4 regions of the Methylomonas sp. 11b genome follow, and region 3 is predicted to be linked to each of the others. Evidence: riboswitches for the same ligand, from Rfam matches in the RefSeq annotation. Region 3 holds a riboswitch; each other region holds the start of a gene.
What was found. A riboswitch is a leader RNA that binds a small molecule or an ion and turns the genes downstream of it on or off. The one in region 3 is predicted to bind cyclic di-GMP.

Region 1 (7,786 bases), 2.7 Mb from region 3:
GTCGCGGCGAAGCTGATTTTGCGCCGGGAGCGGCCGCGCATGCTGTTTCACCGTTGGCTATTGACCATGCCTATTACCGCCCGCTTTTCCAAGGGCTTAAACACTGCCCGCTTTACCCGCACGTTGGCGATTTTGACCAATAGCGGTGTCGAGCTGCTGGAAGCCTTAAAAATCTCCAGCCAGGTGTTGTCTAACAACGCGATGCAGCAAGCAGTCGCGCACACTGCGATCCGCGTCCGCGAAGGGCAGAGTTTGAACAAGGCGCTAGAAGCCAGCGGTTTCTTCCCGCCGGTGACGATACATTTGGTCGCCAGCGGCGAAGCCAGCGGGCAATTGCCGCGCATGCTGGAAAGTGCCGCCGACGATCAGGAGCGCGATATTCAGGCGCTCACCGAGTTGACCATGGGTTTATTCGAGCCGGCTCTGATTTTGTTCATGGGCCTGGTGGTGCTGACCATCGTGTTAGCCATTCTCTTACCGATTTTTGAAATGAACCAGCTGATTAGATAGGTGTTTTGTCATACGCCTGTCACGTTGGCTTTCTAATCTTCTCCCTGTTGTCCCGCATACCGGGGCGTGCTTAAACCAATAAGACTTTAAACCGCTATGAGCAATAAAAAACAGCAAGGCTTTACCCTGATCGAAGTGATGATCGTGGTAGTAATTTTGGGCATTTTGGCGTCTATCGTCGTGCCGAAAATCATGGGCAGACCGGATGAAGCCCGCGCCACTCGCACCTTGCAAGACATCAGAGCCATCAGCGCCGCGCTGGATCTGTATCGCCTGGATAACTTCAGCTATCCGACCACCGACCAGGGCCTGGAAGCCCTGGTACACAAGCCGACCAATCTGCCGCAAGGCGCGCATTGGAAGCAGGGCGGTTATCTGGATCAACTTCCGGCCGACGCCTGGGGCAAACCGTATTTTTACATGCAGCCCGGCGCGCACGGCGAATTTGATTTGTATTCCTTCGGGGCCGACGGCGTGGAAGGTGGCAGCGAAGCCGGCGCGGATATCACCAATTGGGCGCAAAAATAAGTCAGCTTGAGGGCTTGCAGATTCGCGGCTTTACGCTGATCGAGCTATTGATTGCGATGGTCCTGATCGGCTTGATGAGCAGCATGGCGATGCTGGCGATGGGCAATGCCGATCACAGCAAGCAGCAACAATTGGAAATTCAGCGGCTGGCAAAATTGCTGGAGCTGGCTGAGCAGGAAGCGATGATACGCGGCGAAAGCATAGGTCTGGAGTTGGTCGGTCAAGGGTATAGGTTTCTGTCGCCGACCCAAGGCAAGTGGCGGCCGGAGAATACTGATGCGGTCTTCAGACAGCGGGATTTGCCAGCCGGTATGACTTTGGCGTTGACCCTGGACGAAAAGCCTGTGTACCTGACTAAGCACTTTGGCAGCAAGGTGCATCCCGAGCCGCAGATTGTATTTACGCCGGACGGGGCCGCGGATGCGTTCCAAATTGCGTTGGATTTAGCAAAAAGCGATCTCCGGTTTTGGCTGAGCAATATGGCGGACGAGGGCTTAGCGGTTTCCAGCGTCGCCATCAAGCCATGAAATATTCCGGTAACGGCGGCTTCACGCTGTTGGAAGTGCTGATTGCTTTGGCTTTGTTAGCCATCCTGATGGCCGGTTTGATCAAAATTACCGCCGACAACACCAAGAATCTTTGGTATCTGGAAAACAAAACGATAGCCGCGACGATAGCCGCGAACCATACGGTGCAATTGCGCCTGGCTACCGAAAAACCGGAAAACCAGGATGGCTGGGACACGATGGCCGGTCGGCGTTGGTATTGGCAGGCCAAGCGCGGTGTAACGCCGAGTATCGGCGGCAGGGTCTGGGATTATCGGATAGAAGTGTTTTTGGAAGGCGACAAGTCGCCTTATGCCGGATTGCTTAGTTATGTTCCGAGCGGCCATGAATAATAGCGCCAGTCGCGGCTTCACCTTGCTGGAAATCCTGATCGCGATGGCCGTGTTCGCGATCATGGCGGCGATGGCCTACGCCGGCTTGAGTGCGGTGCTGGATGCCAGAGCCGGCACCGAAAAGCGCTCGGACAGCATCGCCGCGCTGCAGCAAACCCTGTATTTGCTGAACGAAGATCTGGCTCAAGCCTTGCCGCGCTCGGTGCGGGACGAATTCGGCAGCGAACAGCCGGCGTTTTCCGGCGGTAATGGCGAAGACTTGCTGACCTTGACGCGTAGCGTGTCGGAATGGTCGGCGTTGGCGATGCACAGCCAATTGCAACGTATCAGTTATCGTCTGGAAAACGGCTGCTTGTATCGGCAGGTTTGGACAGTGCTGGATCGTACTCAGCAGACGCAATTTCGCCGGAAAAAGCTGTTGAACGTCGCGGCGCTTGATTTGCGGTTTTACGGCAGCGACTGGACTACGCATTGGCCGGCTGGCGGCACTGGCTTACCCAAAGCGGTGGAAGCGAATTTTAACTTGGCCGGCTTGGGTGACATTCAGCGGCTGTTTATGGTGCGGGAATGAGGTCGCTACATCAGGCGCAATCCGGGATCGCGTTGATCACCGTCATGTTGATACTGGCTATCGCTACCGTTGCCGTGGTGTCGATGTCCAGCGCGCGGCAGTTGGATATTCGCCGCACCGAAAATCAGCTGCGTAGCGCGCAAGCCTGGGAATACGTGTACGGCTTGGAAAGTTGGGCCATCGGCCGGCTGGCTGCCGACGCCACGGCCGGTAAAGTAGATGGTTTGGCTGGAGATTGGTCCATACCGTTGGCAAGGACAAACGTCGTCGGCGGCACGATGCAAGCGCAGATTGAGGATTTGCAGGGCCGGATTAATCTGAACAACGTATTGGTGGAGGGCAAAATTTCCAAGGACGATATCAAGCGCCTGGAACGCTTGCTGGCCATTCTAAAACTGAAAACCGAGCTGGTGCAGGCGATTGCCGATTGGGTTGATGCGGATATGGATGTCAGCTATCCGCACGGCGCGGAAGACGAAACCTACACTCGCAAAAAGCCGGCTTATCGCGCCGCTAACCGGCAATTTGCCGATGTCAGCGAGTTGCTGTTGGTACAAGGCATGACGCGCGAGACCTATCTGAAATTGCTGCCTTATGTCTACGCGGTGGAGGGTTACGCGCCGCTGAATGTCAATACCGCCAGTGCCACCGTGTTGCGTTGCTTGGCGGACGGCATCAGCGCCGATCAGGCGGAATCCATGTTCAGAGCCCGAGGCAAGCCTTTCGCAAAAGTCGCCGAATTTTTAAAGGATGAAACGGTTGCCGACACCGGCATCGGTAAATATGGCTTGGGTGTCAGTTCGCAAAACTTTTTATTACAAGGGCAAATCGATATGGGCAAAACCCATTTGCAGTTTGAGTCGCAATTGCAGCGCGATAGTGGTGGCGCGCAAGTGGTGAAGCGCCAGCGCCAGGGCTTGGCGCATGGCTGAAAAACTGCTGGTCAGATTAGGTGCCGAATCTGCCGATAAACTGGAATGGTTGAATCTTGCCGAGCCTGATAGTCGGCCGACATCCGGCTCGATGATGGAGTTGGCAGCGGCTGCGCAGGGTAAGTCTGTACTACTGTTATTGCCGGCCGCTTCGGTGCTATTGCTGGAAATCGAGCTGGCAGTTAAAACCACTGCGCAACTGAAAAAAGCCTTGCCGTTTGCGTTGGAAGACCTACTGGCCGAGGACGTGGAAAATTATCATCTGGTTTGGTTAAAGCAGGACCGGGATAAACTCGCCGCGGCGGCGATTACGCACGACACATTAGCGGCGCGGCTTACTCCGTTTCGCGAAGCCGGTTTAGCTCTGGCAGCTGCGTATCCGGAAACCTTATGCCTGCCGTATCAGCCTGGACAAACGACTTTGTTGCTCGAAGAAAGCAACGCAATTTTGCGCAGCGCTGCCTATTTGGGCGGCGGCGTGGATGCGCAATTTCTGCCGCAACTGCTGGAAAAAGCCTGTGCCGAAGGTGTCGATTGCCAGACTTTACTGATATGCAAACACAGCGAAGACACCCAGCTGCCGGATGGTTTGGCAAATAACGGTTTGGAAACAGTCATAGCCAAGCCTTTGCAATTCATGGCGAGCGCCGTCGAGTCATTGCCAGCCGAGCTGAATTTGTTGAGCGGTGCTTATGCCGTCAGTCATCGTCCAAAAGGCCTCTGGCAACAGTGGCTACCGGCGGCAATAATTCTGTGCGTGGCACTGGCGGTGCAGAGCTACGCTTTACTACATACCTATTGGCAACAACAAGCCGAACTAAGCGAGTTGGAAGCGAAAAGCCAAGAGCTGTTCAAACAAACTTTTCCCGATGTGAAACGCATCGTCAATGTCAAAGCTCAGGCCGAGCAACAGCTGGCGCAGCTCAGAAAACAACAGGCTTTTGCCGGTAGCGGCTTCATGCGCTTGATCTACCGTTCCGGATTGGTGTTGAAAGACGCGCCGGCCGTACACTTGAAAAAGCTCAATTTCCTGAACGGCGGTTTGCAGTTACATCTGCTTGCCGACGACATCGGCCAACTGGAGCAATTCAAACAGCAGTTGCAAAGCACGGTGCAAGTCAAAATTCAATCCGCCGACAGCGGCGCAAACGGCGTGGAGGCGCAACTTGAGATTCGCGAAAAATGACATGGCGAAGCGTTTTGCCGAATTAACGCCCAGAGAGCGAGTGCTGGCGCTGGGTGGTGTACTGGTCGTGCTGATGTATGGCGCATACCTGCTGTTTTACCAACCAATTGCTGAACAAAGCCGCTTGCTGACCCTAAAAATCCAGGCGCAACAGCAAATCTATACCTACTTACAACAAGTCGGTAACGAAGCTGCGGCTTTGCGGCAACAGGCTACGGTTGATGCACCGGCATTGGATGGCGCTAATCAATCGCCGCTGGCGGTAGTCGATTTCAGCAGCCAGCAGCTGGAGATAAAACCGGCGATCAAACACCTGTCGCCGGAAGGCGAGGACAAAGTCAGCGTCTGGCTGGAACATCTGGCTTTCGACCAACTGATGTCCTGGTTGGCAATTTTGGAAACCAAACACCGTTTGCAGGTACTGCAAATCGATGTTGAAAAACCGGCCGATGCTGATGGTATCGTCAATGCCAAGGTCTTACTGGGTGTTGTTTAGTCTGCTCAGGTATCGTCGCTCCCGCGCAGGCGGGAGCCCAGTTGCCGCAGCCGATTTGCTGCGCGGTCCCAAGGCGTCCAGTTTCCCGTGAATGCCCAGTCCAGAATTCATTGATAGCTTCAAACTTGCCTTCCATGGCACTGGATGCCCGCTCTTGTGCCCTGTGGGTAACCCCGCGGGCATCACGGACTTCTTGGGTTTAGCTGAAGTAGCTCAATAGTCAGGATGCGCCTTGCCGTCCACAGCTCACGACAATTCATGCCTGGACCACGTCCCACTGCTATTAAGTTAAGAGCGGATGGTTCTATCTCCCCTCATCCCAACCTTCTCCTGGAGGGAGAAGGGGATTCTTCCTTCGCTCAATGGCAGTGAGGCAATGCCCGCAAAAAGAATCTTAAATTTCATAGCTACCGCCCGCGCCCGATCATCCGCTGAATTTTCGTGTTAGCGGTCGGCTTTGTAATACAGATGTATTACATGTCACGTGAATTTAACAATGCTGTAACCGAAAAGCCGCTATTGCTCTGGAATAATCCGCGTCAAGTTGAAGGGTCGAGGATCGGCAGTTCAGCAAGGATTCAGGAGCAACTAGGGAACACGGACGGCACGGACAAGGAGCGGCTAAGGAAGAGGATAGGGAGGAGGCTAAGGGGGAAATGGTAGCGGGGGCAACAAAAGCGGCGCTGTCAGGATGTTAGATAGCGTCGAGTACGATCTAAAGCGTGTAAAAGCCAAACTCGTTGTGAAGCGGGGACGGAAAGTCACAGGTCTTGCAGGTCAAGACGGCTGGGCTGTCACCTTATGTCATTAATCGAAATTTAAACATGAGGTTTTAAAAATGAAATTGTCTAAAAAATTGTTGGCAGTTGCAGTATTGGCGGCGGCCGCTTCAGGCGCCGCGGAAGCGCGTATCCAAGCTATCGGTGATGCAACAGCAGACGGTAGCGAGTTTTTGTTCAACCTGGTTGACTACACAGCGAAAACTTCATTTACACTGGATTTGGGTATCACTGTTGAGCAATTTCTGGCTAACCCTAGCCAATCATTGTCTTTCTCACTGAGCGACAACAACTTTCAATCATTCGCTGCTGCTTACACTGCCGGCAACGACGTTGCTTGGGGAGTTTCTGGTGGTCATGGGATCCTGGCTGACCTGACTGACCTGCCTAAATTTGGTTTCTACACAACGTCAGTAGTTCCTTCTCCTGCCGTCATCGATAGCAATGCAGGCGACATTGGTAATACTATGAGTAAATGGAACGTTATGGTTGGTTCTGTTCAAACTCAAGATGCCAATTCTAACAATCTGAGCACCTTCAGAACTGTTGGCCAACAAGGTTATACAGCTGTTTACGGTAACGATTTCCAAACTGCTTTGCCATTTGCCGCCCAAGGTCAGTTAGGCAATGCTTTGGCGTTCGTTCATGAAAAAGTCAATGCCGACGATTTCGATACTGGAGAATTGGAAACTTTCCCAGGTACATGGAATTTTTCATTTAGCGGTAACGTGGGTTCTTTGACCTATACCGCTGCACCCGCTGCTGTGCCACTGCCTGCCGCAGTTTGGATGTTCGGCGCCGGCTTGATGGGCGTACTGCGCGCCACTCGTCGTAAATCATTGGCGGTTTAATCCCGCAAACGTCTTGAGCCGGCCGGATTCTGCTTTGCTGGTTCCCCCTTCATGAACGGGTCGGCTCAAACTTTAAATTCAATCAATTGAGAGATATACAATGAAAAAGCAATTATTGTCTGCTGCTATCGCAGTGGCTTCTCTGGCAGGTTTCTCGCAAGGTGCATCCGCACATGCGCCAAGCGTCACGCCGGATATCGAAATCTTTATGTCCGGCGCTAGCGCGCAAGACAAAGCCCTGGCGGCATTGTTTGTTAATTTGTGCGACGCCGGTACTTTGGATGTATTTAAAGACAACGGTACAGCGGGTTCCGAAGGTAAAAACCATAGTGCTTATTTCTGCACACTGAACTCTACTAACGTACCCGGCCTGACCGTCAACGGTGCTGCCGCAACCACGGCTAAAGTATTGTTCCACAAACGTTCTGCCGGCGGTTCTGCGCAAGGTGTTAACCCGCTGATCGACGGCGTGGCGATTGCTGCTATGCGTATTGACAACGGTAACTGCACCCAACAAGGCGCGACCAACACTTGGTTTTGCAACGCCAGCGGCGCTAACCTGACCAACGTGCTGTCCGATGCCGGTATTTCCGATGTCGAGCCAAAATTGTTCGTCGGTCCTAACAAACCTTCAAACGCTAGCGAAGTTGATCCAGTTAAAGCAGATGCCGCACTTAACGTGGTGCCAGCAGCGGCCTTGGTATTTGGTGTGCCGGTTTCCGATAACTTGTATGTGGCTTTGCAAAGAGCGCAAAACCTGCTGGCCGGTTTTGGCGGCAGCTGCGCACCTGGCGATTACACCGAAGCCTGTATGCCGAGCTTGAGCAAACAACAAGTGGCTGAATTGATCTCCGGTCAAATCAAAAGATGGTCCGAGTTTAAAGTAAACGGCACTGCCTTAACCAGCTTGACTGCCGGTTTGACTTACACCGATTCCGACGGCACTGTCAGAAACGTTACCCCTAACGATACCAAAGTGCATTTTTGCAAACGTATCGACGGTTCCGGTACCGGCGCGCAACAATACGTCAAATT
Region 2 (7,786 bases), 270 kb from region 3:
ATATTGATGATAGAGTGAGTCACGGTACGTTCCGCAATCACGCGCGCATCCATATCCACATTCGGCGAAATAAATAGTTTCAGCCGGGTAGCGGCTTTATGCGTGCGCCACTGGCCCAATACTTCATCGATATACTCGCTCACCAGCATCACCTTGCCGGATTCCGCCCGCATCTCGCCGGCGGAGGCCGACATCACCGACAAGGCTTGTTTGCAGCGATCAATCTGCTGCTGAACAATCACCAGTTTCTGGTGCATATCCGGGTAACGATGCTCCGACAACTCTTCCGCCATTTCATGCGTCAAAATGGCAATCGTCCCCAACGGTGTGCCCATATCGTGCGCGGCACTAGCCGCCAAGGTGCCCAGGGATACAACTCGTTCGTCGCGTAGCGCACTCTCGCGGGCATCCGCTAAATTTCGCTCACGTTCTTTCAAGGTTTTGGACAGTTCGACTACGAAAAAAGCCACCAAGCCGGCGCTAAACACAAAACCAAACCACATACCAAATACATGCAGATTGAAATACCGCCTGTCGTTCATCAAATGCATTTGCAGACTCATTTCCGGCGTCATCTCCGCCATTGCCGGATGCGCCATATGCGGCTCCACGGCCGGCAAGGGTACGTTGTAGGCAATCAGCACGGTATAGACGCAGGACGTAATGATTACCATATTCCAGGCATAAGCCTGCGGTAGCATGATAGCGGTAACAATTAAAGGTAAAAGAAACACCCAAATAATCGGGTTTGACGCGCCGCCAGTGAGATAAAGCAAATAGGCCAGCGCCAACACATCCATGCATATTTGCGAAAAAATCTCGTGCTCGGTTACTTCTTCCGGCGTTCTCAGTCGCAGCCAGGTGTATAGATTGAGTATGGAAATCGCAAAAATCGCCAGCCACAACTGATTTTGCGGCAAATTGATACCCAAACCGTTCACCGCGATAAATACCGCTACCGTGACGGCAAACAGCATCAAATTTCTAAGAATGTATAACCAACGCAGGTTTTCGCGAATGGAGATTTCGGCTTTGGGCAGAATGTGTGAAAGCATAGAAACAACACTAAATTGAAGAAAGCACCGCAGCGATATACTACCGCCGCTCGCTTAATAAGGTGGAAAGCCAACCAAACTTGGATGGTGGCCACCTGAGTATTCACAATCGATTTTTGGTAGCAAAACCTTAACCCCGTTTGCTCGCCCGATATAAACCCCTACGCGCCTTGGCAAATACGGAATTAAGCTAGCCGCTTAAAAGATCGAAAGAAAATCTACGCGCTAATCTTTCCGGAGCAAACAACAAGGTCTGACGAATCATGCCCCAAAAAATAATGCGGCATATCACGCACCGGCCAAACGCCAGCCGCCGTTTTTATCCACCCACCTCATGCTCAGCCAATACCAGAAGGTCATGGGCAGCATCATCGCAAACCATTCCCAATCGTCGATTAAAAATAATTTGGCAACCCAGCCGTTGCCATCGAAATAGAGTGGCCAAGGCACACAGTACAGAGTAAAAACAATACTACTCCAGATCAACAGTAACGCACCTTTGCGGGTTTCTATACTGGACAGGGCCAAGAACACCCACAACGGGGTTTTATCGGTTTTTTGCATACATCTCTCCACTGAAAAATCTCGTGCCAACCCAATTAGCGGCGCAACAACCTAACAATAAACGACTAGAAAATAAAGAAATTCCTGATCAAATCCACCAAAACAAGCTTCAGCGCCAACCCCGGAATATTCCCCAATAATTGAACTGTGTTATATGAAGCAAGCGTCTGAGCTATTTCGCTGAGTTTCGCTCGCCGCTCACTCACGCCATCCCAGGCAAAATAAGCAGTAATGCAATGAAATTTATATATTTTATTAAGTTGGCCCACTATTCGCTTCAACTAGTGTACTTGCTTCGTGGTTTGCTTTCCGAAAAGCGGTTAGTAGGTCTCTATCCCTGCCATGTCTGCCGCTGGCGTAATTAGCAAATCTCTGAAAGCAAGAATTGCCACACCCGTCGTGAGGCGGGGCCGGAAAATCACGGTTCTTATAAAACGATTTAAAGAAGGCCGGATTGCCCCCATGCGCGCCATGGGCGAGGGCAAAATTTGGCTCGATGCAATTGGTCAAGTTTTGTCAGTTTCGCTGTTACCTTTAATTCCAATAACAAAGAGGACGATCATGATCTTTCATAAAACGGCTATAGCAGCTATTTTGACAGCTGGCCTAGCGGGCGTTTCAGGCCAAGCGTTTGCACATTCTTACTACAATCTGACCGGCGCGGGTACAGTAGCCTCGGGTAACTCAGCAATCGGCTTCGGCATCGCCAACAGCATCAACGGCACCGACGGTGTTTCCGCCAACTCTAACGGCACCAATAGAATCGCGAACGGTACCAACGTTTATACAGTGGGCGATTTAAGCGCGAATACCTTGATCCCTGGCACAGGTACAGCGGCTGAGACAGCCACAGAAGTAGCAGGTAACCTACCTTATATGTGGTACTCCGGTCAGCACACAACCGCTACCGGTTTCACCAAGCGCGAATTGCATACCGGCTCAAGCGCTACAGACAACACTGGCGCCTTGACAGCAAACCTTATTAGCTCAAACCCTAGCTTCGGCACCAACACTATCGGTAGCTTGTGGAAAGCTTACTCGGACAAAAACGGCGGCACCAACGCCGCTACCTGGGGCACCATCATGGCTGATCTGCCCGCTGATGGCGATCATCCTTACTTGGCGGTAGCAGGCAATTCGGCATCAACCGGCCTGGGACTGGATTACGGTTTGATTCATATTAGCTGCGGCGCAAACACAGCAAGCGCTAACTGCGCCAGCGCCGGCAATATCAAAACCACCATTACCGTGAAAAACGACGCCGATTACAGCCAATTTAACGGTTTATTGGATGTTGCCCTGTATCGCAATGTAGACAGCAGCTCCACATCTGACCGTAACGCGGCTGCCACAATCGGCGAAACCGGCCTGCAAGGCTCAAGCTTGGGCGAAGCTATCTGGACGGCCAGCATGAGCAGTACTTCCGACACCTTGTTCTACTCGTTTGTGTTCGACCAAGCCGAATGGAATGCAACCGGCACACCCGGGCTGCACACCAATGGCTTTTATACCTTGGTGGTCGGCGCACACGGTGGCGGCGCACTCGATGGCGTAACCTACGACGTATTGGTAACTACTTCGGCCGTGCCTGTTCCAGGCGCAGTCTGGCTGTTCGGCAGCGCCATGGCCGGCTTGATCGGTTTCGGTCGCCGCAAACAACAACTAGCGGCTTAATTGCCAAGCGGGATTGCCACCAGACAACGGCAATCCCCTCACCAAGCATTGTTTAACGATAGGCTTACTCTCATTTATTTCATTCGATAGAGATCCAAAATGACTGCAAACTCACCCTTTAAAAAACTAGTATTAGCAGGCGCCATGGGCGCACTGATGTCAGTCAGCGGCTTGGCTAGCGCTCACGTGACCTACAATTTGGCTGCCGGCGATACCTTCCCGCCGGACGGTTCCGCCACGGGCCCATGGTCTGATGGCGATCCAGGCTATATTGGCAATTTGCCCGCCACCTGGGTCGCGATGATCCACAACGACGGCGGCGTAGCGAACTCGCAAACCGCCAGCGGCCACGGCATAGGCATGGGCGCCAAAGCTTATAAAGACGGCGCGACAAACTGGGGGCATACCGCCGATTACGGTTTGTTTGAACTACATGCCGACGCGGAAGTGACTATCACCGTATCGTCGGACGGCTCCAATCTGCGTCCGGCTTTTGGTTTGTGGAGCGGCTGGGATACCGCGGGCAGCAGCAGTCGCCATCAAAGCTACCTGAACAACGGCGCACTGAACCCCATGGCTGCCAGCCCACTGGGCACAACGCTGGCTTTGGTTGACGCAAGCGCCTGGACCTTCGCGGCCACTCAAGGCACCACCGCCACCGCTACGCTGACCCGCTTCCTGACCGCCGGTAATTACACGCTGATTTTGGGCGGTTACGACGGCACGGTAGGCGGGGCCAATCTGGCCTATACCGCCACCATCTCCGCTGCTGCGTCACCGGTACCCGTACCGGGCGCGGTTTGGCTGTTCGGTAGCGCGATGGCGGGCTTAGTCGGTTTCGGCAAACGCAAAACGGCAGAAAACGTCTGACGCGTTTCTATGTAACTTAAGGCTGATTTTAACCCGATGTCCTTGAATACACGTGTTATTGAGGGCCGGGTTAATCAGTAAAAAATCAGTTCGGTTTCGGTCAAGGATGACCGGGGGCAAGGAAGCTCCATTTTTACATCCGCTCGATCCAAGTCCGCTTGGCCCAAAAGCTTAATCTACCCTTCCCATTCGCTTCATTCATGCGTAACCGAACGCATCGATATACGGCGCCAAAATCGGCAAAACCGGTTCGTAAAAACTTGCATAGTGCTGCCAACGTGCAACCGAGCGCGAATAAATCGGTTGAGAAACAGCAGCAAAACTCGGCGTGGCAATGTAACGGCCTTTAGCCTTTTCATGAAACGCGCTCACTTCGGCCACCCATTCCAAATCCAATAACGCAAACACCCGGCGAAAACTGTTTTCGAAATCGTTGACGGTATCCTCGTAACGCAATTCCATATAACGCGGCTGAATCATCGGCTTCATGTAAAGCCACAGCGCCATCACGGCCGCATATTGCTTGGCCACACCTTCCCAGCTCAGCAAATTGACTGTCACGCTAGACGGCTTAAACGCTTGCTGGAAACAACTGAGACAGACATCGCGCGGATCGCGCAGAGCAAAGATGATCCTGGCCTCCGGAAATAGGCAGCTAATCAGGCCTATATCGATACTATTCAGCGCCACTTTGTCGATGAAGCGTTTATTCAAGGCATCCGCGCCGTATTCCTCGCTAACCCGTCGCCAATAGTAAGCGCGCAACTTTCGGGCATCGTCCAAACCCAGCTGGCGGAGAGCGGCTGGAATGTCCTCTCGAAAACCGCTCAACCTTTGCAGCTCTTGAATCAAGCCATGAATCAGATCATTTTCATCGGAGGTAAACACATCGGGATGCGCTGCCAGGACTTGCTCAGTCAACGTCGTGCCGGAACGCAAAAAGCCCAGTAGAAACGTCGGCGCCGGCAAACTATCGGCAAAGTCGCTTACCGTCCAACGGAGCAGTAAAGCCCGATCAAACCCCTGTTTGTTGGATTGAATCGCGCGAAAAATCTGTCCGGCATCAAGAGAGCTGAGTTCAGGTAATTGCTTATACAAAGCTTTTGCTTGTTGGCAAGCCGCAAACGATGCCTCGTATTCTTCCAGCTTATCCAACACCCCTACCAACTCCTGCCAGGCGCGTGCGGTCTGCTGCATATTGCGATTGGCGGCTATCACATTCTGAAAGCGCTGTTTGGCTTCCGGCAAACGGTTCAAATGCGCCTCCAGCACCGCCAACATGTTATTGCAGGCCGGATCGTCGGGACGCAATTCGCAAACCTTGCTGGCGAAAGGGAAGGCTTCTGAGAATCGGTTAACCCGCGTCAAATAAAGCGCCCGATTATTCAGCGCGGCAGGATTATCAGGTTCCAGCTTAACCGCCAACGCGGTCAATTTAAGCGCGGTATCCAGATCGCCCCAGTGATGTAATTGCTCGGCCAGCTCCAGAATAAAACGGATATTACGCGTTTGCTGGGCGTCAATTTCCAGTTGGCGGGCGGCCTGTTGCAGATAAGCCAAGCCCTCCCGACGCTGCTGCTGCCAGCAGAGAGCCTGCCCCAGACCGGCCAGCGCTTCCGCATGGTTAGGCTGGATAGCCAAGACTTGCCGAAACCCCTGCAGAGTACCGGCCATATCGCGCCGCGCGACTGCTTGCCAAGCCTGCTTTAACGCATCGTCCACGCTTGGTTGAACCGATCTGGCGACCGCTTCGGCTTGTTTCAGGCAACAGGCTTTGTATTTCTTGCCGCTGCCGCATGGACACGGATCGTTGCGGCCAAATTTACCGTTGCCGGCTGCTGTTGTATTTTTCATATCGTTCCCTGACGAGGCATAGATTATTGGCGGCAATTATAAATCCGCTAGCACTGCCAACGCTTCTTGAATATTGCTGACCGCATGTATTTGCAAGTTCTTCACCGCATCCTTGGGTTTGTTGCTTTTCGGTATGATCGCCCGCTTGAAACCGTGCTTAGCCGCTTCGTTGAGCCGGGCGTGTCCATTAGCCACCGGGCGAATTTCGCCGTTCAAACCTACCTCACCAAAGAACACCGTGTCGTAAGGAATGATGCGATCACGCAGACTGGACACCACGCCTATCATGATCGCCAAGTCGCTGCTGGTTTCAGATACCTTTATACCGCCAACCACGTTGGCGTATATCTCATCGTTGCCGGTGAATATCCCACCGTGGCGCGACAACACCGCCAGCAACATGGCCAGCCGGTTCTGGTCCAAACCCACCGCCAGCCGGCGCGGATTGCCGTACTGGCTTTCGGTGACCAGGGCCTGAATCTCCACGAGCAACGGGCGGGTGCCTTCCCACAGTACGGTCACCACGCTGCCGGGCGACGGCTTTTCTGCCCGCGACAAAAACATTGCCGACGGGTTTTTCACTTCCTTCAAGCCGCTGCTTTCCATAGCAAAGAAACCCAGTTCGCCGACGCTGCCGAAGCGATTCTTGTCGGCGCGCAATACCCGAAATCGTGAATCGTCGGTGGACGACAACACCACCTGCGCATCGACGATATGGCTCAAGGTCATTGGGCCAGCGAGCGATTGATCCTTGGTCACATGGCCGACCATGAAAAACGACACGCCGGTACGTTTGGCGTATTGCGTCAGATAGCTCGCGGATTCGCGCACCTGCGACACCGAGCCGGGCGCCGAATCGGAGTCGGCGGTATACATCACCTGAATCGAATCGATGATCACCACCTTGGGCTGCTCCTCGTCCAAGACTTGGCAAATCTGCTGCACCGAGGTTTCTGCCAACATCTTGATGCCGGCAGTATTCAATTGCAGACGATGGGCGCGCTCGGCGATCTGTTGCAGCGACTCTTCGCCGGACACATACAACACCGGCAGTTGCTGGGCAATATGACCGATGGCTTGCAGCAGGATAGTGCTCTTGCCGGCCCCCGGCGCACCGCCGATTAACACCACGCTACCGGTGACGATGCCGCCGCCCAGCACCCGGTCGAACTCGGCCAGACCGGTGGAAATCCGCTCGGCTTGGGCCAGATTGACTTCCGACAACAAACGCACTTCGCTGCGGCTGCCGGCATAGCCGGAGTTATCGCGCGCGCTTTTACCGCTACCCAGCTTCACTTCCTTAATGCTGTTCCAGGCCCCGCATTGATTGCACTGCCCGGACCAGCCGGGAAAATCGGCGCCGCATTCGGTGCAGACGTAGGCGGATTTGGTTTTTTTAGCCATAACGATATTCGATTTCTGGTTGGTAAACGTCGCAAGAGGCGGTTAGGCTTTCATACTCAAAAAGCCTTTTGTATGTTCTGTCATTTAAGGCGAAGCCGACAATCACACAATGCACGGCAGCCTTGCCTTTCGCCTCATGTCCCGCATTTCTTGGTCGAAGGCCGCCATCAATATGCGTTCGAAGTACAGCTTGCCGCTGACATAAGGGAAGGCGGCTAGCTGTTTATCCAGGGTTTTCAGGCGTTTGTCGTGGGGTTTGTCCAACACTTCAAACAGGTTGACCAGCAATTGCGCGAGGTCTTAGCCGTCTTTCGCAGTGCGCTGTTCGATGAGCTCCCGAAACTGCCGCCGCTCTAGTGCCGACA
Region 3 (7,786 bases):
CTGCGCGGTGATATGTCGGCGGAGCAGGCATTAACACACTTGTTGCATGACAGCGGCTTTACCTACCGTTTTATCGATGCCGATACGGTGACTTTGGAACGCAGCCTGACGGCAACGGAGTCATCTAACCTGCCGCCCGTTACCCTGGATGCCATGACTGTCGTGGGCTTGAAAACAAGGGAGGCCGGTGCGGAAATCCTCACCGAGCCGATGCTTGACGAGGCGCGGACCTATGCCGTCAGGCATATTGCCAGCGCTACCGGAACGGACACGCCAATCAAGCAAATCCCGCAGTCGGTGCATGCGCTTAAACGCCCTTTGTTAGACGACCAGCAAACGATCAACGTCAGCGAATCCTTAGTCAATGTCAGCGGCATAGTGGCGCGCAATGAGCTCTACAGTCCGGTTATCGAGGGTACATTGATTCGCGGTTTTCGTTCCGAACAACTGATGGACGGCTTTACCCAGTACTACAACCCCGGCGACCGGGAAAGCACTATTAATATCGAGAGAATCGAGGTGCTGAAGGGGTCTAACGCCTTGCTCTACAGCGGCGGCTCGGGCTCCCCGGTGGGCGGGGTGGTGAATCTGCTTTCCAAATTGCCGCAGGCCAAAGCCTTCGGCGAAGCGGGTTTTAGAATCGGCAGTCACAGCTTTTATCAGCCGTTTTTCGATGTCAATCAACCGCTAAACGCCAATATTTTGTTGCGCATGACGGGTGAATATACCAACGCCAGACACAACATCGACATGATCGAAACTCAGCGTTTCAACATCAATCCGGCTCTGACGCTGACCGATAACGATAAAACCCGTTTGACGTTCCAAGCCAAAGTGTCGCGCTGGCAGCAACCGGAGTATCAGGGCTTACCCGCCACCGGCAGCATTGCCGGCGATTTTGCTACCCGGCCCGACCTGTTCTTGGGGCCGGCCAATCTGCCCGATAGCCATTCGAATGCCGATGCGGTGTGGGCCTCGTTGGAAAGGAGCATCAATCGGAGCTGGCGCTTAAACCTGAAGGCGCGCTATGCGCACTCGGAATTCGACGAGAAAATTCAGACCCTGTTCGGCAGCGATGGCCTCGTCGCGGACCGGCCCTTGCTACCGGCATCGAGTTGGGCATTGGTCAATGCCGAATTGTTTCAACAACAGCAAGAGCGCAGCGTGCTGGGCAATTTGCAGGGTAATTTCAAGCTGGGTCCCAGCGAAAACAATCTGTTGCTGGGCGCGGATTACAGTCGCTTGCGCGATGCAGGCTTTATCGAGGGCGATTTTGGCCCCTTGGGTTTGGGTGTCGGTACGGTCGATCTGCGGGCGCCGATATTTGATACCCCTTATGCTGTGCCGGGGCCGGGCCTGGAAAATCAGTTCATCGAAAACATCACTTACGGCGCTTACCTCCAGTGGCAAAGCACGCTGTACCGGCGTTTGCATTGGCTGTCCGGTGTCAGGCTGGGCAAGGTTGGCATCGATTTTAATAATGCGCAAACCGGGGTACACGCTAAAACCGATACGCTGAAATGGCTGCCGCGACTCGGTGGCGTGATTGATCTGAACGACGAGGTTTCCTGGTTTGTTTCCTACAGCGAAGGCATGCGCGGTCAACCCTTTGTGAATTTTGTCGATACGCCGGCACCGGAATTATCCAACCATCTGGAAACCGGCCTGAAATTCAATTTTGCGAACCAATTCAGCGGCCAATTGGCGCTGTATCAAATCGAGCGCAGCCAGGTCGCGGTTACCGACAGCAGCGATTTTCAGCGGCGTTCGGTCGCCGCCGGCCAGCAACGCTCGCGTGGTGTTGAAATGGATTTGCTCTGGCAACCGGTCGAGGGCTTCAGCGTGCTGGCGAACTATGCGCATACCGACGCCCGGTTCATGGACGACGAAGCCGGGGTGGCTGCCGGCACTCGCTTAGCCCAAGTCCCGGAGGATGCCGGGCGGCTCTGGGCGCATTACCGTTTTCAGCAGGATGCGCTGCAAGGCTTTAGCTTGGGTTTCGGCGTTTATGCCCGTGCCGGGGCGTATTTGTCCGACGACAACCGCTTCAAAACCGCCGGCTACCAAAGCTTCGACGCGGCGTTAGCTTACGAAACCGGGCGTTTCAAATGGGCGGCCACCGTCAAGAATCTCAGCGATGAGGATTATTTTCAGCCCTACGGCTATTTCGAGGGCCGGGTGGCGCCGGGACCCGGCCGAGCCGGATTTGTCAGTGTTTCGATCAAGTACTGACCTGATAGCAAGATGCTTCAGCTAAACCAAAAAAGTCCGTCATGCTCGCCGGGATACCCACAGGGCACAAGAGCGGGCATCCAGTGCCATGGATGGCGAGCTTCGAGCTATCCATGCAGTCTGGATTTCGGCAATCCCTGCCGAAATGACGACTTACGCGACGTGCCTTTGAATTAGCTGAAGCAGCTTACTAATCAGGAGTACTGATGTCGTCGTTATCTATTTGCCACAGGAGTTTTTCAGGAGCACCTCACTCAGGGACTTAGAGTGATGTCGTAAGGACCGCGACAAACATGCCACATCCGCCGCGAGACGGAGCCGGAAAGCCACGGGTCTTGGAGATTAAGACAGCCGGGTTACCTGCAAGTTAACTGCCCTAAATTCGGGTTGGCGATTTGCAGATTAACTTTAACCGTAATTTATTAAGGAATAAAAAATGACAATCTTGCACTACAACCGCAATCAACTGGCAAGCGCCGGCCTGTTAGCCTTCAGCGCATTGACCGCCGTTTTAGCGCCTGCAACAGCGAGCGCTGCACAAGTTAGCGGCGATGCCACCATCACCATCAACAATGCCGCTTTTGCGGCGGCATCTGTCAATGTCGGCAGCGGGTATCCGAATGGCTGGATTGTCACGAAACATTGGGGCGCCAGCGATAATTTACTCGGCATTACCGGCGCAACCAACGGCGGAACGGCGCTATCGGCAACCGCTAGCACAGCGATGTCGTTTGCGGTTAACAGCAACACCACGACCAACAGCTATCCGGCTGCCGGCCCCTATGGCCGTACCGAACAAGCCACAACGATGGACGCCGGCAACACCTCGATCGGTCAAATCGGTCTGAGCGGCGCCTGGTTGTTGACCAGCCAAGGCGGCAGCGGCATTTTGACGCCCTACGACTTTAGCCTGGTAAAAACCGGGAGCACCTGGAATATAAAAACCTTCGATACCGGTTTCGGCTACCAAAATTTCTTGAAGCTGACCAACGTCGCCGAGTCGCTGAACAGCAATGGCGAATTACTACTGAGCGGCGATTTGCAATGGACCGGTTTGTGGGCCGGTTTGGTTGGCGCCAATACCAATGCCGTGGTCGGTACTTTTAGTCTGGCGCCGTCCGCTGTGCCGGTGCCTGCGGCCGTGTGGATGTTCGGCAGCGGTCTGCTGGGCTTGCTGGGTGCAAGTCGCAGAAAAGCCTTGGTCGCGGCTTAACTCGCAAAGTGGGCTTGGGGCGGTCGCCAAGATTCGCTCCGGGCCTTAGCTTATTGAAATAAATCCTTCTTCTTGCCCGCATGCCGTGCACTGCGGCTGTTTGCGTATTCAGGCAGGGAGAGGGCTTATTCTGACCATCGGCTGTAGGGCTTTTATGAAGATCAACAAAAACCACGGCTATCCCGTTTTGGCCGTGCTGGTTATTGGCATGGGGATGGTATCTCCAAGCGCCGATGCCGCGATATTGAATGCGCCATCCGGTGGTACCTTTACGATGAACCTGGACCGCAATGCGCTGGCGCCTTACGCCGGGGGTTATTACTTGTCGACGTTTTGGAGTACTGCAACGTCCAATGCCGATAATCCGGTCAATACCGGCGACCATTTGCTTAGCCAACTCAACAACACCGAGATTTCCGGACTTAATCAGGTGTTCGAGTTGACGGCTATCGGTAACGATCCTAGTCCGCAAGCCAGTCAGCGTCATGTCAAAGCGACGTCAGCCGAGTTTGCCATCGATACCGGCACACTGGCCGGGGTGGCCGGGGCGCAAGTCGGTATGAGCGGCGTGCAGGGGTTTTATGCGCCGAACTGGCCGCCCGGCGGGGCCGGCTTGGTCAACGGCGATTTTTCGCTGCTATACGATGCCGGCCGGCAAACTTTGGGCCGCACCGGCTGGTACCTAGCCAATAACATTTATTTCACGATGGCGGTGTACGACTTAAACAACCTAAGCCTGAGCTTTACCAACGCCGAAAACTGGCAGTTTAGCGGCGATTTACTGATGTCGCCGGAAAACGCCGGCATGTTGCAAGGCGTGCAACTGGTCGATGTCGGCAGTTTCTGTTTGGGCACGGGTGCCTATGCCGGTTGCGGTCAGGTATCGGCGGTGCCGCTGCCCGCTGCGGTCTGGTTATTCGGTAGCGGCTTTTTGGGCTTTATCGGCATAGGCCGTAGGCCATATCTTTCAAGGAGTGTGACATTATGAAAATCAATAATCATCGATCATCCGGCAGGCTGTTGGCCGCGAAACTATTAAATTCCCTGGATTCGCCAATCCCGTGCAGGCTGGAATCCACTACAGTCGCTCAACCTCCGTCTGCGCCGGAACGACGCTATTTAGGAGCCGGGTTACTACTGGCGGTTTGCGGTATTTTAATGTCCGGCCATGTCCACGCCGCGACAGTAAGCGGCGGTGCGCTGGTCCTTAACCTAAACCGCGATGTGCTAATCGCCAGCGTCGATGTGAATGACTATCCGGACACACCCACCGCCGACTTTCCGATTTGCTGCCGGCCTTCTATTTATCTGGAAGAGTTTTACGACGCTTCGGCGGCATCAAAAACCTTTGTACAGTTGCGGGACGGCAATGCTCCGGATTTATACGATCTGGTGTCCGATGAAATTCCGGCGACGGGGCTGCAATTTAGTGTCAACGGGTTGAGTCCGATAGTTAATCCGGGCGGGCGGCAGAACAGAAATACTAATTTCGCGTTCGAGCCCGGCAATTTATTCGGCACTGCCAGCGGTAGTATCGGTCTGGGCGGCGTCATGCGGTTTAGAGTGGACGTCGAGCCACCAACCAATAGAGTGTTGTTGGGCGACATGACCTTGGAATACGATCCTGCTCTTGAAGCGGCTACGCCCGGGCGTTCCGGTTGGGTGATTACTAATCATATAGGTTTCGATGCGGGCGGTTTTGAGCTGTTTGATGTCACCACCGCAATAGTCGGGGATACTTTAAGTCTCAACGGCAATCTGGGTTTAGGGTGGGGCTTCGATCATCTGGGCGCTCGCGACGCCCGTTTGCGCGATACCCGCATCGGCACCTTCAGCTTTCAAACCACGGTGGTGTCGGGAGAGCTGCCTGCGGCAGTACCGGTGCCGATGACGGTATGGCTGTTTGCCAGCGGCTTGGCTGGACTGGTTCTGAATGGCCGATCTAAAAGAGAGATCGTCTGATGAAACAGGATGAAGTTGCAGGATTGACTCGGCCCCTAACTGCCGTTCGCCCAGAGCCTGGCGAATGGCGCACACCATTTTTCCGTAACGTCAGGCTGGTAAAAATCGCGGCAGGCTTAGGAGTCGGTTTGACATTGACGACAGCCGCGCAGGCAGGGCCTTCCCCGGTAATAAGCTTTGGACAGTATCGTAGTCATCAGGTCAATGTCGATGCCGGCGGCCAAAACATTGTCGGTGACAAAGGCAACGAACCGACGCTGGCCTTGAATCCGCTGAATCCCGCGAATATCGTTGTGGGCTGGCGTAGGTTCGATTCGCCGCCCACTGCTGTCAAACACGGCGGCTATGCCAATAGCTTCGACGGCGGCGTCAGTTGGGGTACCGGCATGCTGCCGGCCTTGCCGCTGCAAACCCGCACCGATCCGGTGTTGGAGGTTGATGGCCAGGGGAATTTTTATTACCAGTCCCTGGCGATATCGGATAGCACGTCGGTGTTTAAATCCAGCGACGGCGGCGTGACCTGGTCGGAGCCGGTGTATCAGTTTAAAGGCGACAAGAACTGGCTGGCCATCGATAAAACCGGGGGTCCCAGCGACGGGAATATTTACAGCACCTGGCGGCGGCCGGCCGATAGCAACCCCGATCCAAATTATGTGCCCAAGTATTTCAGCCGTTCCACGGATGGTGGGTTGAGTTACCAGGAGCCGGATGCGGCGTTGCCGGTGGCAAACTTCGGTTTCGGCCGGCTGGCCATCGGCCCGGACGGCGAGGTTTATTTATTTGGCGTCGATGAAACGATTTTGTCCGTCAGTGCCTTGGGCATAGTGCGTAGCGGGCATTATTTCCTGAAATCGGTTGATGCCAAAGATCCTAATACCTCGCCCAGCTTTAGCGCGCAAAAAATCGATATGGGCGGCCACGGCATGATGTTCCTGTCGCCGAGTTTGCAGTTACCCAATCCGTTGGGCGGCGACGGTGATGTGCAAATCGCTGCCGATCAATCGGCCGGGCCGTTGCGCGGCAATATTTATTTGCTGGCACACGTCACGCCCTACGCTTGGCAAGCGGGCGACGATCCGCAGGATATACATTTCGTGCGCAGCAGCGACGGCGGCGCCACTTGGTCGGCACCGGTACGTGTGAATGACGATCCACCCGGCGCCACGGCTTATCAATGGTTTGCTATGCTAGGCGTGGCGGCCAATTCCCGCATCGACGCGGTGTGGTACGACACCCGCAACGGCAGCGGCAGCGCGCCGTATCGCTATTCCCAGCTTTACTACGCCTACTCCTGGGATGGTGGCGCAACCTGGAGCAAAAACCAGGCGGTGACGCCCGTGTTCAATACGCATCTGCCGTATAACATCGTGAACGGCGAAGAGCGGCAAGGCGACAAAATGGGTGATTACACCCAGTTAGTCTCCGACGCCAACGGCGCACACATTGCCTACACCGCCACCTACCACGGCGAGCAGGATGTGTATTACTTGAACGTATTTCCGGATTGCAATAGCAACGGCAAGTCGGACGTGCTGGATATTCAAAACCGCGTTAGCGGCGATACCAACTTCAATCATCTACCGGATAGCTGCGAGAACATCGCAGTAAAAGGCGATCTGGACGGTGACCGCGATGTCGATCAATTGGATTTGAACGTGGTCGTTGCTGCCCGCAACAAACCGGCTTCCGGCGTAAACGATCCGCGCGATCTGGACAAAAACGGCGTGATCAATGCGTTGGATGTGCGCAAGCTGACTTTACTGTGTACGCGGTTACGCTGTGCTGTGTAACCAGACCGGCGCCAGTCGGCCCGCAATCGACACACCTGACCGGCTATATGAACCGAAAGTATCCCGTCATTCCCGCGCACGCGGGAATCCAGGATGCCAAATATAGGAATAACAACGATGATGAAACAATTCAAAGCAGGCCTGGCCGGCATAGCTTTATACGCGGCCAGCGGTGTCGCCGATGCTGCCATTGATTTACATTTCACGCCGCTTAGCCAAACCGCCGACGCCATTGAAATTGGCTTGAGCATTTCCGGCTTGGGCGACGCCGCGTTAGGAACGTATGACTTTAATATTCAGTTCGATCCGACGCATTTGGCGTTTGCCGGCGTGGCTTTCGGCGACCCGCTTCTGGGTGACGAGTTGGATGTGTTTGATTTGGGTGGAAACAGCGTTGCCGCCGATTTGCTGGCTCCGGGTATGGTGAACCTATTCGAGTCGTCCTTGGACAACGCGGCGGATTTGCAAACCCTGCAAGCCGATAGCTTTACATTGGCGATCATCCGCTTCAATGTGCTGATCGGCGGTAGCAGTGAGCTTGATTTACTGATCAACAGTTTGGCGGATGCCAGCGGGGATGGCTTGTCGG
Region 4 (7,786 bases), 480 kb from region 3:
CGTTTTCGCCGCGTGGATTTGGAAACGCCGGTGATGATAGCCGCGCGCCCAGAAAATGTTGGCGAAACCAAGCTGTCCACGACTTTGGTCCGCGACGGCGTTAAGGTGTCCACCGTCGAACATTTGCTGTCGGCTTTGGCCGGCTTGGGCATAGACAACGCGATTGTCGATGTCAGCGCCGCCGAAGTACCGATTATGGATGGCAGCGCCGGACCATTTGTGTTTCTGTTGCAATCGGCTGGCGTGGTCGAGCAGGATGTCCCCAAGCAATACATCCGCATCAAACGGGCAATCCGCGTGGAAGACGGCGATAAATGGGCCGCGTTCGAACCGTTCGATGGCTTTAAAGTCACCTTTACCATCGATTTCGAACATCCGGCGTTTTCCGAACATCTAAAAACCGCTGTGATGGACTTTTCTTCGACTACGTTTGTGAAGGAAGTCAGCCGGGCCCGCACTTTCGGTTTTATGAAGGACATCGAGTTTTTGCGTGAAAACAATCTGGCGCTGGGCGGCAGCCTGGATAACGCCATCGTGGTGGACGACGACAAAGTATTGAACGAAGACGGTCTGCGTTATGCCGACGAATTTGTGAAACACAAAATCCTCGATGCCATCGGCGACTTATATTTGCTGGGCTACAGCCTGATCGGCGAATATCAAGGCTTCAAATCCGGCCACGCGCTGAACAACAAGTTGTTGCTAAGTCTAATGAACGACAAAGACGCCTGGGAAATGGTGACTTTCGAAAATGCCGAAGAAGCACCCATATCCTTCATGCATTCCGCGCAAACTTCGGCTAGAGCTACCGGCTAAGACCAACCCCGCCAAATACCCGGAATAAACGGCGGAGGCCCAAGCCTCCCCGTCCCTTCCAGCCAATTTTTAAAGAATTTTCCAGCTAATATTGCCCTAAATGAGTAGCCATGGCCCTTTCAGAAATGGCCGACTCTCTAGGCTGGCTCTAATTCATCTGCTCATCCCGATGGCAAAGTCTATCCCTGCAAAAAGTAAGGGATATAACTCAAAATACGTGAAATAACTCATCCCCTAGTATTAAAGCCAGCTGGAGCCCCGGAAAACAGCCACGCTTATTGCAGCCCCACCATCTCAAAGCAAACCATTTATCCCCTTGTTTTATATATAAATATTCATACAAAAAAGCTGACCACCCACACTTAGCGTTATTCTGGCGCATATTTTGCTTAGCTATTAATGCTGCACCCTCTGGGCGCAGCCAACAAGTCGCCACACTCGTCGCAAGGCGGGGCCGGAAAGCTGCGGATCTGATTCAGATAGTCGAGCTACCTCTTTTGAGCAGGCAAGAGAAGGGATTAGCGGGTCGATATGGAAACGACGACAACTATCCCCTAGCAGTCGCTCACTGGTCAGGAATAGTTTGTTATATCACCTGATTGGTCTGAACCCATTGTTTAACACACTGTGCAAACTAGCCCGGTATTTCAAACTCTTTGGACTGCTTCTCTCGCAAACATAGCGCGGCATGATCAATCCGGGAATATTGAAATACTTAGTGGTTTTAAGACCGTTCAAATTGCGCGGGAAGCCGTTGGTCAAACGGCCAGCCCTAGGCCCTTACCGTACGAACAGGATCGAACAGTAAGAGCCTGGCATCGCGGCAGCGGGCACATGTGCGTTAGACAACAACTCGTAAAGGGAAATACGAAACCTTGAATGTCGCCGGTAGAGACTACCGGTAAAAATCTACGTCTTACTCTATTTAAAGGAATTGAATTATGTCTGTTAACACTAGAAATGCCCAAACCTTAAAAAAGGTGGCTGCAACACTTGCCATTTCACTTTTAGGCCTAAGCAGCGCACAGGCCGAGGTCGTAAACGGAACCATCTATAAGACCGTCGACCCGGTTCACGGCGCCGGTACCACAATCGATTTCTATTCGTTTTCGTTGTCATCGGCTGCCAATGTTGTCATCGATGTGCTGGCGAATGAAGGCTACGCAGCGGGCTGGGGCGCACATCCCGGCGCCTATGTCGATATCAACGGCGACGGCGAACTAACCCTGGCGGATAGCCAATTCCGCATTTTTCAGGATACGGTCTCACTCACTACGGAAATAGTCAGCGGCGACGACAGTCCAGCCTACACCATACCTGGCAATACCGGCGGATGGGCCGACGGCAGCTTGTTGAGCCGAGACTCCTATCTGGCGACTGCTTTGGACGTAGGCAATTACATTATTGCTTTTGGAGATTACTCTCTCACCATTGAAGAAGCCGTGCTGGGTTTCAATAAGGGCGACACGATTACCGGTGCAACTGGCCTCAACCCTGTAACTGGCACCACAGGTCAGGATCATTTTGACTATCAAATAACCCTTACCGCTAACGACTACGTCACTGGAGCCAACCTGCCTTTAACCATAACTGCACAGGGCGTTAGCGCAGTACCGGTGCCAGGGGCCGTTTGGTTGTTTGGTTCTGCGTTAGCGGGATTAGGCGTATTCGGCAAACGCCGCACCGCATAAACCACAGGGAGTAAGAGCGAGTAGGTAAACCGACATCAGCTATCGACTTACCCCTCGCAATGCATATTAAAACTTTGGAATCGTCCACTTTTGGCTGCCAGGCCCGAAACACCTCAGACGAATCCAGATTAAACAGCAACTTAAATCTACCACAATCGTAAACCGCGATGTGGTGGATATTGGAGACACTCAAAAATGAACATCGATTTACAAAACATTTTCAAAATCACCCTATCTTCCGCTGCCTTATCCTTTGCCTTCGCTCAACCCGCCGCGGCGGCTTGGACAGGTGCCGATAACACCCTTGAGTTGGGCACTAGCATCTCAAACCCCAGTTTCAATTCCAGCAATCTGGGCTTCGCGGGCAATCCGGCTCTGTCCAACGATGGCTGGGGCATGCAAGGCGCATTTACCAACTTCTATCTAAGCTCATCAGCCCAATCCGTGACCGTAGACGCGCGCTCATCCGCTGCAAACTTTCCGGCGTTTTCAATCTTCAGAACCAATGTGGCTTATTCGGGCGAAACGGTCGGCGTCGATACACCGGCAGAGCTAACCGGCCAAATCCATAAATTCAACTCGGTCGGCCAAGCCGGAGATCCAGGCATCATCTGGGCAACAGGCGCTGACGGCATTGTCGAAACGCTGGGCTACGTCAGTTCCTCCAGCAAAAACTACGTTAACTCGTTCGGCGACGTCATCGACTCCGGTGCACACGATGTCAGTATCGACGACCTCTATGAAACCGGCGTATCCGGCTCGACAGGTGTCACCGGTAACCCTGCGTTTGCCAACACCAAAAGATACGCTACCTTGACGCTGAACGATTTGCAGGCCGGCTGGTATGCAGTGTTCGTCGGCGGCGCAGACGTCCTCGGCTCCAGCGCCGGTATCTCCTTGAACATTTCCGCGTCGGCGGCCGCCTCTACATACACCCCACCTGCCGCGGTACCCGTGCCTTCGGCTGTTTGGTTGTTCGGTAGCGCGCTGGCCGGCTTTTTGGGCATAGGCCGAGGCAAACGCAACGCTTAAGCGTTAACCAACACACAAGGAAGCGCTTAAACCCAAAAGACTTAAGCCTGTGTTCGTGTAAATACGGAATTTGGCGAGAGACTTCGCTAAAGGAATAAGGATGGCCGATAAATTACTTGCTGTGGTTTATCGGCCTTTTTTCGTTCACGCCCGCCCGTTGTAAGCGGTTTGGGCAGTATTTTTTCGCCACTTAACCATTTCTCAGTGGAGTTTCACCATGACATTGTTTCGTCATAGCCTATTAGCGATTGTCTTAGCCGGAACTGCGCTGCTCAGTTTCAATGCAGCCGCGTTCGAATTGGCGCTAGGGCCGATGCCGATAAGCCTGAAGCATTTGCCCGTTCCGCCCGTCCCTGGATTATTGGACGGCCCGGACCCTATTGTCGTCAACAAGAATGCCGCGATTGTCTTGGGCAAGGCGCTATTCTGGGATACTAACGTTGGCAGCGACGGCATGGCCTGCGCATCTTGCCACTTTCACGCCGGCGCCGACGGCAGGGTAAAAAATCAGCTTGCACCGGGCGGCCAATCCAGCCCTTTAAGCAACCAAGAATTCAGCAATGCCATGACTGGTGCGTCGTTGGGACCGAATCATACCCTCAGCGCCGGCGACTTCCCGTTACATCAACGAGAAGACCCACTACAGGAACATTCCACGATCCTCTACGACACCGACAATGTAGTCGGTTCGTCCGGTACTTTCGGCGGGGATTTCAGAGCAGTAGACCGCTACACCGCCCCTAACGACTCGTGCAGCCGCAGCGCCGATAGTCTATTTCATGCCGGCGCCGTCGGCACCCGCAAAGTGACGTCGCGCAACGCGCCCAGCGTCATCAATGCGGTGTTTAATCATCGCAATTTTTGGGACGGTCGCGCCAACAATGTGTTTAACGGCAGCAGCCCCTGGGGCGACCGCGATCCCAACGCCGGCGTCTGGGTAAAACAGAACGCCACGACGCTCAGCAAACAACGCCTGCATTTGCTCAATTCCTCGTTGGCGTCATTAGCGGTAGCTCCACCGCAAAACACCACCGAGATGGCCTGCCGCAACCGGACCTTGATGGAGCTCGGCAGAAAACTGCTGTTACGCCGCCCTTTGCAAAACCAGAAAGTGCATCCTGAAGATAGTGTATTAGGACCTTACAGCCTGAATACGAAACCAGGCATGAACACCATGTATAAGCTGCTGGTCATGCAGGCATTCAATCCCAAATACTGGTCGTTCAACGGTAGCACGCCAATTCCGGTACCCAAAGGGTTGGCGCCATACAATCAGACCGAAGCCAACTTTGGGATGTTTTTTGGTCTGGCCATCCAACTGTATGAAAGCACATTGATTTCGGATGAATCGCCCTTCGACAACAGCGCCCGCGACGCCGGCAATCAACCCATAGAGCTAAGCGCTTCGGAGTTGAACGGCTTGAAACAATTCAGAAAAAATCAATGCGCACTCTGCCATCTGGGCCCCAACTTCAGCGCCGCATCGATCAACGCCAACGCAGCCATTGCTAAAACCCATCCAGAAGCATTTGGCGAGCCGGCCTTCTACATCAGCGCATCAACCAATGTGGTGAATCGCATCCCCTTGTTTATCCAAAACGCGCCAGTCACGGCGTTTTTCGATACCGGCTTCTCCTCCACCGGGGTAACCGAGGCAGCCGCTGATATTGGCGTGGGCGGCATCGACGACTTCGGCAACCCGTTATCGTTCAGCCGGCAATATTTACAGTATCTGGCGGGGAATAGCGCCGGCGTGCTGGAAGAGGATGTCGAGAAAGTCCGCGCCTGCGATTTTCAGGAGGCGCTTGCCCTAAATCTGAAGCTGCCTTATTCACTGCCGAGTTTGTTTGCGATTACCGACGGCATAAGACCCCAGCCGCAAAGTACGGAAAACTGTTTTCTACCGGCCAGCAATGCCTTTTTGCCCACCACAGCTGCCGCTTTAGCGGAGTTGAACAAGCCCAACAGCAAGAAAATGGTTGCCGCCGTCGATTCGACATTTAAAATACCGTCGCTACGAAATATCGAGTTAACCGGACCGTACATGCACAACGGCAGCATGGCCACGCTGGAACAAGCGATAGAGTTTTATTCGCGAGGCGGGAACTTCGCCTACGACAGCAAGCAAGTTACTCGGGTGTTTCCGCAGCCCAATTTACAACTGGATGCACAAAACCGAGCCGACCTGATCGCCTTCCTGAAGACCCTGACGGATGACAGAGTCCGGTACGAAAAAGCGCCCTTCGATCATCCTGAAATCAAAATACCTCATGGTCACGTGGGCACTGAGCAGGCAGTAAGCGGTGGCAATCCGCTGGCCAGCGTTCTCGCTAAAGATCAATTCCTGACCATTGAAGCGGTTGGCGCGCAAGGCAACTCATCGCCGATACGGCCTTTCGAAGAATATTTGGCACCATAGCGGGCTTAAACTTCAATCCACAGTCACCGGCTTTGGCCGGTGACTTCTGAAAACGGCGAGATTAAAATCATCGGGGTCTTTATCTCAAAACGCTAGGCTGCAAGTGCAGCCCCTGACTACTAGCCGCAATCAATCCCTCAGAGCGCTCATTCTGAGCTTATTCCAGTTTGATAGTAGATCCGACAACTGCGGCCAAAGCAGCCGTATGTTTTTTAGGGTGATCGCCCATATCTACGAAGCAAGCTGACTACCTACCTGCCTTCCATCAATCGCTTGTTAAGTGTCGCCCCTAAGCGCGCCAGAGCTGCGCCCAACACGTCTAGCTCATCGCCTCGCTGCGCTTGATCGCAAATCAAACCGATATTTTCAACCGACGGTAAACACGGCACGCGTTTCGGCTGAACCGGCTCGGCTATCGGCGGAACGATGCGCACTTGCAATCGGACAATATAGGGATGCCCTGCGCCATGCAACTTGTCTAAAATCGCTCGATTGAAAAACCGTATTTGCGATGCCCAGCTGGCCGAATCGCAGTACAACAGCAGCTGCGAACCGGAGGCCACGCAATGTACGGCGTGCGGGGCAATATCAGCCGGTAACGCCGTTCTAACAATAGCAAGCAAGGCTTGTTGCTTGGTAATTTGCGCCAAACACAGATTCAGCTGCTTGTTGTCAAAATCCAGCGCAGTTTTAAATGCATTTTTGCGATAGCGAGTCATAGCGCATCCATTTGCTGGATGCCGACTTTTGAATATTCCAGAATCAGGCCCTGTTGATCATTTTTAATAATTTGCCAGCCTTTTGCCGCTACTTGCCGCTCATCAACGGCTGACAAAGGCAAATTTTCAGGCCCCACACCGAATCGGCCCGGAAATAAACCGACGCGTATTGGTCTGCTGCCAGCTTGCTGTTTTATATCGCTGACAGCATCGAGCACTGAAACATACCCATCGCCGGCGGACATGAATGCTCGCATTTCATCGCCCTTTGCCCCAGCCGTAATTGCCTCAATCTGGCGGACTCGTGCGCCGCACTCTATCCGAAATACATGCGCCCAATTAGACACCAAGTAAGTGTCTGCCTGATTGCCGCACAAATAGGCTTTTCCCGTTGAAAATGCCTTCGCCAATTTCGGGTATTCGTTATCGCTATTGCGGAAACTCTCCGAATTGACCGCATAGTTAACATGGAAAAACACCAAGCAGACAGAAATCGCCAACTTGGCCTTCTTCCAGCCATTAAGATGAAGAACGGGCTTCTTGCCATAATCTGCCATCAGCGCAAACATTCCAGCCAATAAAAAGGGGGAATATTGCAGGGTGTGGCGAAGATTAATCAGTTCCCCCCATTGATAGCGGGTACGGGCGGCGACGACCACACAGGATCCCATAGCCAGATAAATCGTTGAAATAGCGAAGGCTTTTTTGCCGGAAGTCGGTAGATTGGACCAGCGGTATTTATAAACCGCGTAGGCAGCGGCGATAATTACCCCCCCGAAACCCAGTAAACCCGGTAGCGACCAAGCCACATAACGGGCACATTCGCTGCAAGCCGTTCCATCCTTTAGCAAAGCCTCGATATAAGTGCGCAGATTCTCGACAAAACCTATCGTGCTTGGCCCCATCAAATACGGATTCGGCGAGCCGAATATCACTATATTTCTGAGTAACAGCGGCGCTACAATCACGGCCATACCGAACATCGTCGCGACAGCCTGTAGCAAAACAGCGCGCCGTTCCCCCGCAGCGCCGCTTAACCAGCCATAACAAAAATATAAAACAATGGTGACCAACAATGCTAAATGGGCATTTCTGATCGCATAAGCCAC

Region 1: it holds a riboswitch for cyclic di-GMP, as region 3 does, so the genes downstream of both, METH11B_RS0105625 (hypothetical protein) here and METH11B_RS0118800 (hypothetical protein) in region 3, are expected to answer to the same signal.
Region 2: it holds a riboswitch for cyclic di-GMP, as region 3 does, so the genes downstream of both, METH11B_RS29835 (hypothetical protein) here and METH11B_RS0118800 (hypothetical protein) in region 3, are expected to answer to the same signal.
Region 4: it holds a riboswitch for cyclic di-GMP, as region 3 does, so the genes downstream of both, METH11B_RS0116520 (VPLPA-CTERM sorting domain-containing protein) here and METH11B_RS0118800 (hypothetical protein) in region 3, are expected to answer to the same signal.

What each region holds. Positions count from the first base shown of each region.
Region 1 is NZ_KI911557.1:1,216,550-1,224,335, reverse strand. Features, by position in the region: gene gspF (type II secretion system inner membrane protein GspF) at 1-510, shown strand, start outside; gene gspG (type II secretion system major pseudopilin GspG) at 607-1,038, shown strand; gene gspH (type II secretion system minor pseudopilin GspH) at 1,023-1,565, shown strand; gene gspI (type II secretion system minor pseudopilin GspI) at 1,562-1,936, shown strand; gene gspJ (type II secretion system minor pseudopilin GspJ) at 1,929-2,507, shown strand; gene gspK (type II secretion system minor pseudopilin GspK) at 2,504-3,439, shown strand; gene gspL (type II secretion system protein GspL) at 3,432-4,625, shown strand; gene gspM (type II secretion system protein GspM) at 4,627-5,121, shown strand; cyclic di-GMP riboswitch class I at 5,842-5,920, shown strand; gene METH11B_RS0105625 (hypothetical protein) at 5,960-6,751, shown strand; gene METH11B_RS0105620 (hypothetical protein) at 6,852-7,786, shown strand, end outside.
Region 2 is NZ_KI911557.1:4,179,993-4,187,778, reverse strand. Features, by position in the region: gene METH11B_RS0120140 (ATP-binding protein) at 1-1,055, opposite strand, end outside; gene METH11B_RS0120135 (hypothetical protein) at 1,344-1,619, opposite strand; cyclic di-GMP riboswitch class I at 1,997-2,081, shown strand; gene METH11B_RS29835 (hypothetical protein) at 2,181-3,293, shown strand; gene METH11B_RS0120120 (hypothetical protein) at 3,393-4,163, shown strand; gene METH11B_RS27990 (tetratricopeptide repeat-containing sulfotransferase family protein) at 4,362-6,017, opposite strand; gene radA (DNA repair protein RadA) at 6,054-7,421, opposite strand; gene METH11B_RS0120105 (hypothetical protein) at 7,524-7,709, opposite strand.
Region 3 is NZ_KI911557.1:3,907,644-3,915,429, forward strand. Features, by position in the region: gene METH11B_RS0118795 (TonB-dependent siderophore receptor) at 1-2,232, shown strand, start outside; cyclic di-GMP riboswitch class I at 2,518-2,596, shown strand; gene METH11B_RS0118800 (hypothetical protein) at 2,669-3,445, shown strand; gene METH11B_RS0118805 (hypothetical protein) at 3,600-4,433, shown strand; gene METH11B_RS0118810 (hypothetical protein) at 4,430-5,407, shown strand; gene METH11B_RS0118815 (hypothetical protein) at 5,407-7,197, shown strand; gene METH11B_RS0118820 (cohesin domain-containing protein) at 7,315-7,786, shown strand, end outside.
Region 4 is NZ_KI911557.1:3,432,631-3,440,416, reverse strand. Features, by position in the region: gene lpxC (UDP-3-O-acyl-N-acetylglucosamine deacetylase) at 1-816, shown strand, start outside; cyclic di-GMP riboswitch class I at 1,238-1,312, shown strand; gene METH11B_RS0116520 (VPLPA-CTERM sorting domain-containing protein) at 1,758-2,507, shown strand; gene METH11B_RS29515 (hypothetical protein) at 2,703-3,539, shown strand; gene METH11B_RS0116510 (cytochrome-c peroxidase) at 3,757-5,958, shown strand; gene METH11B_RS0116505 (DciA family protein) at 6,210-6,677, opposite strand; gene METH11B_RS0116500 (hypothetical protein) at 6,674-7,786, opposite strand, start outside.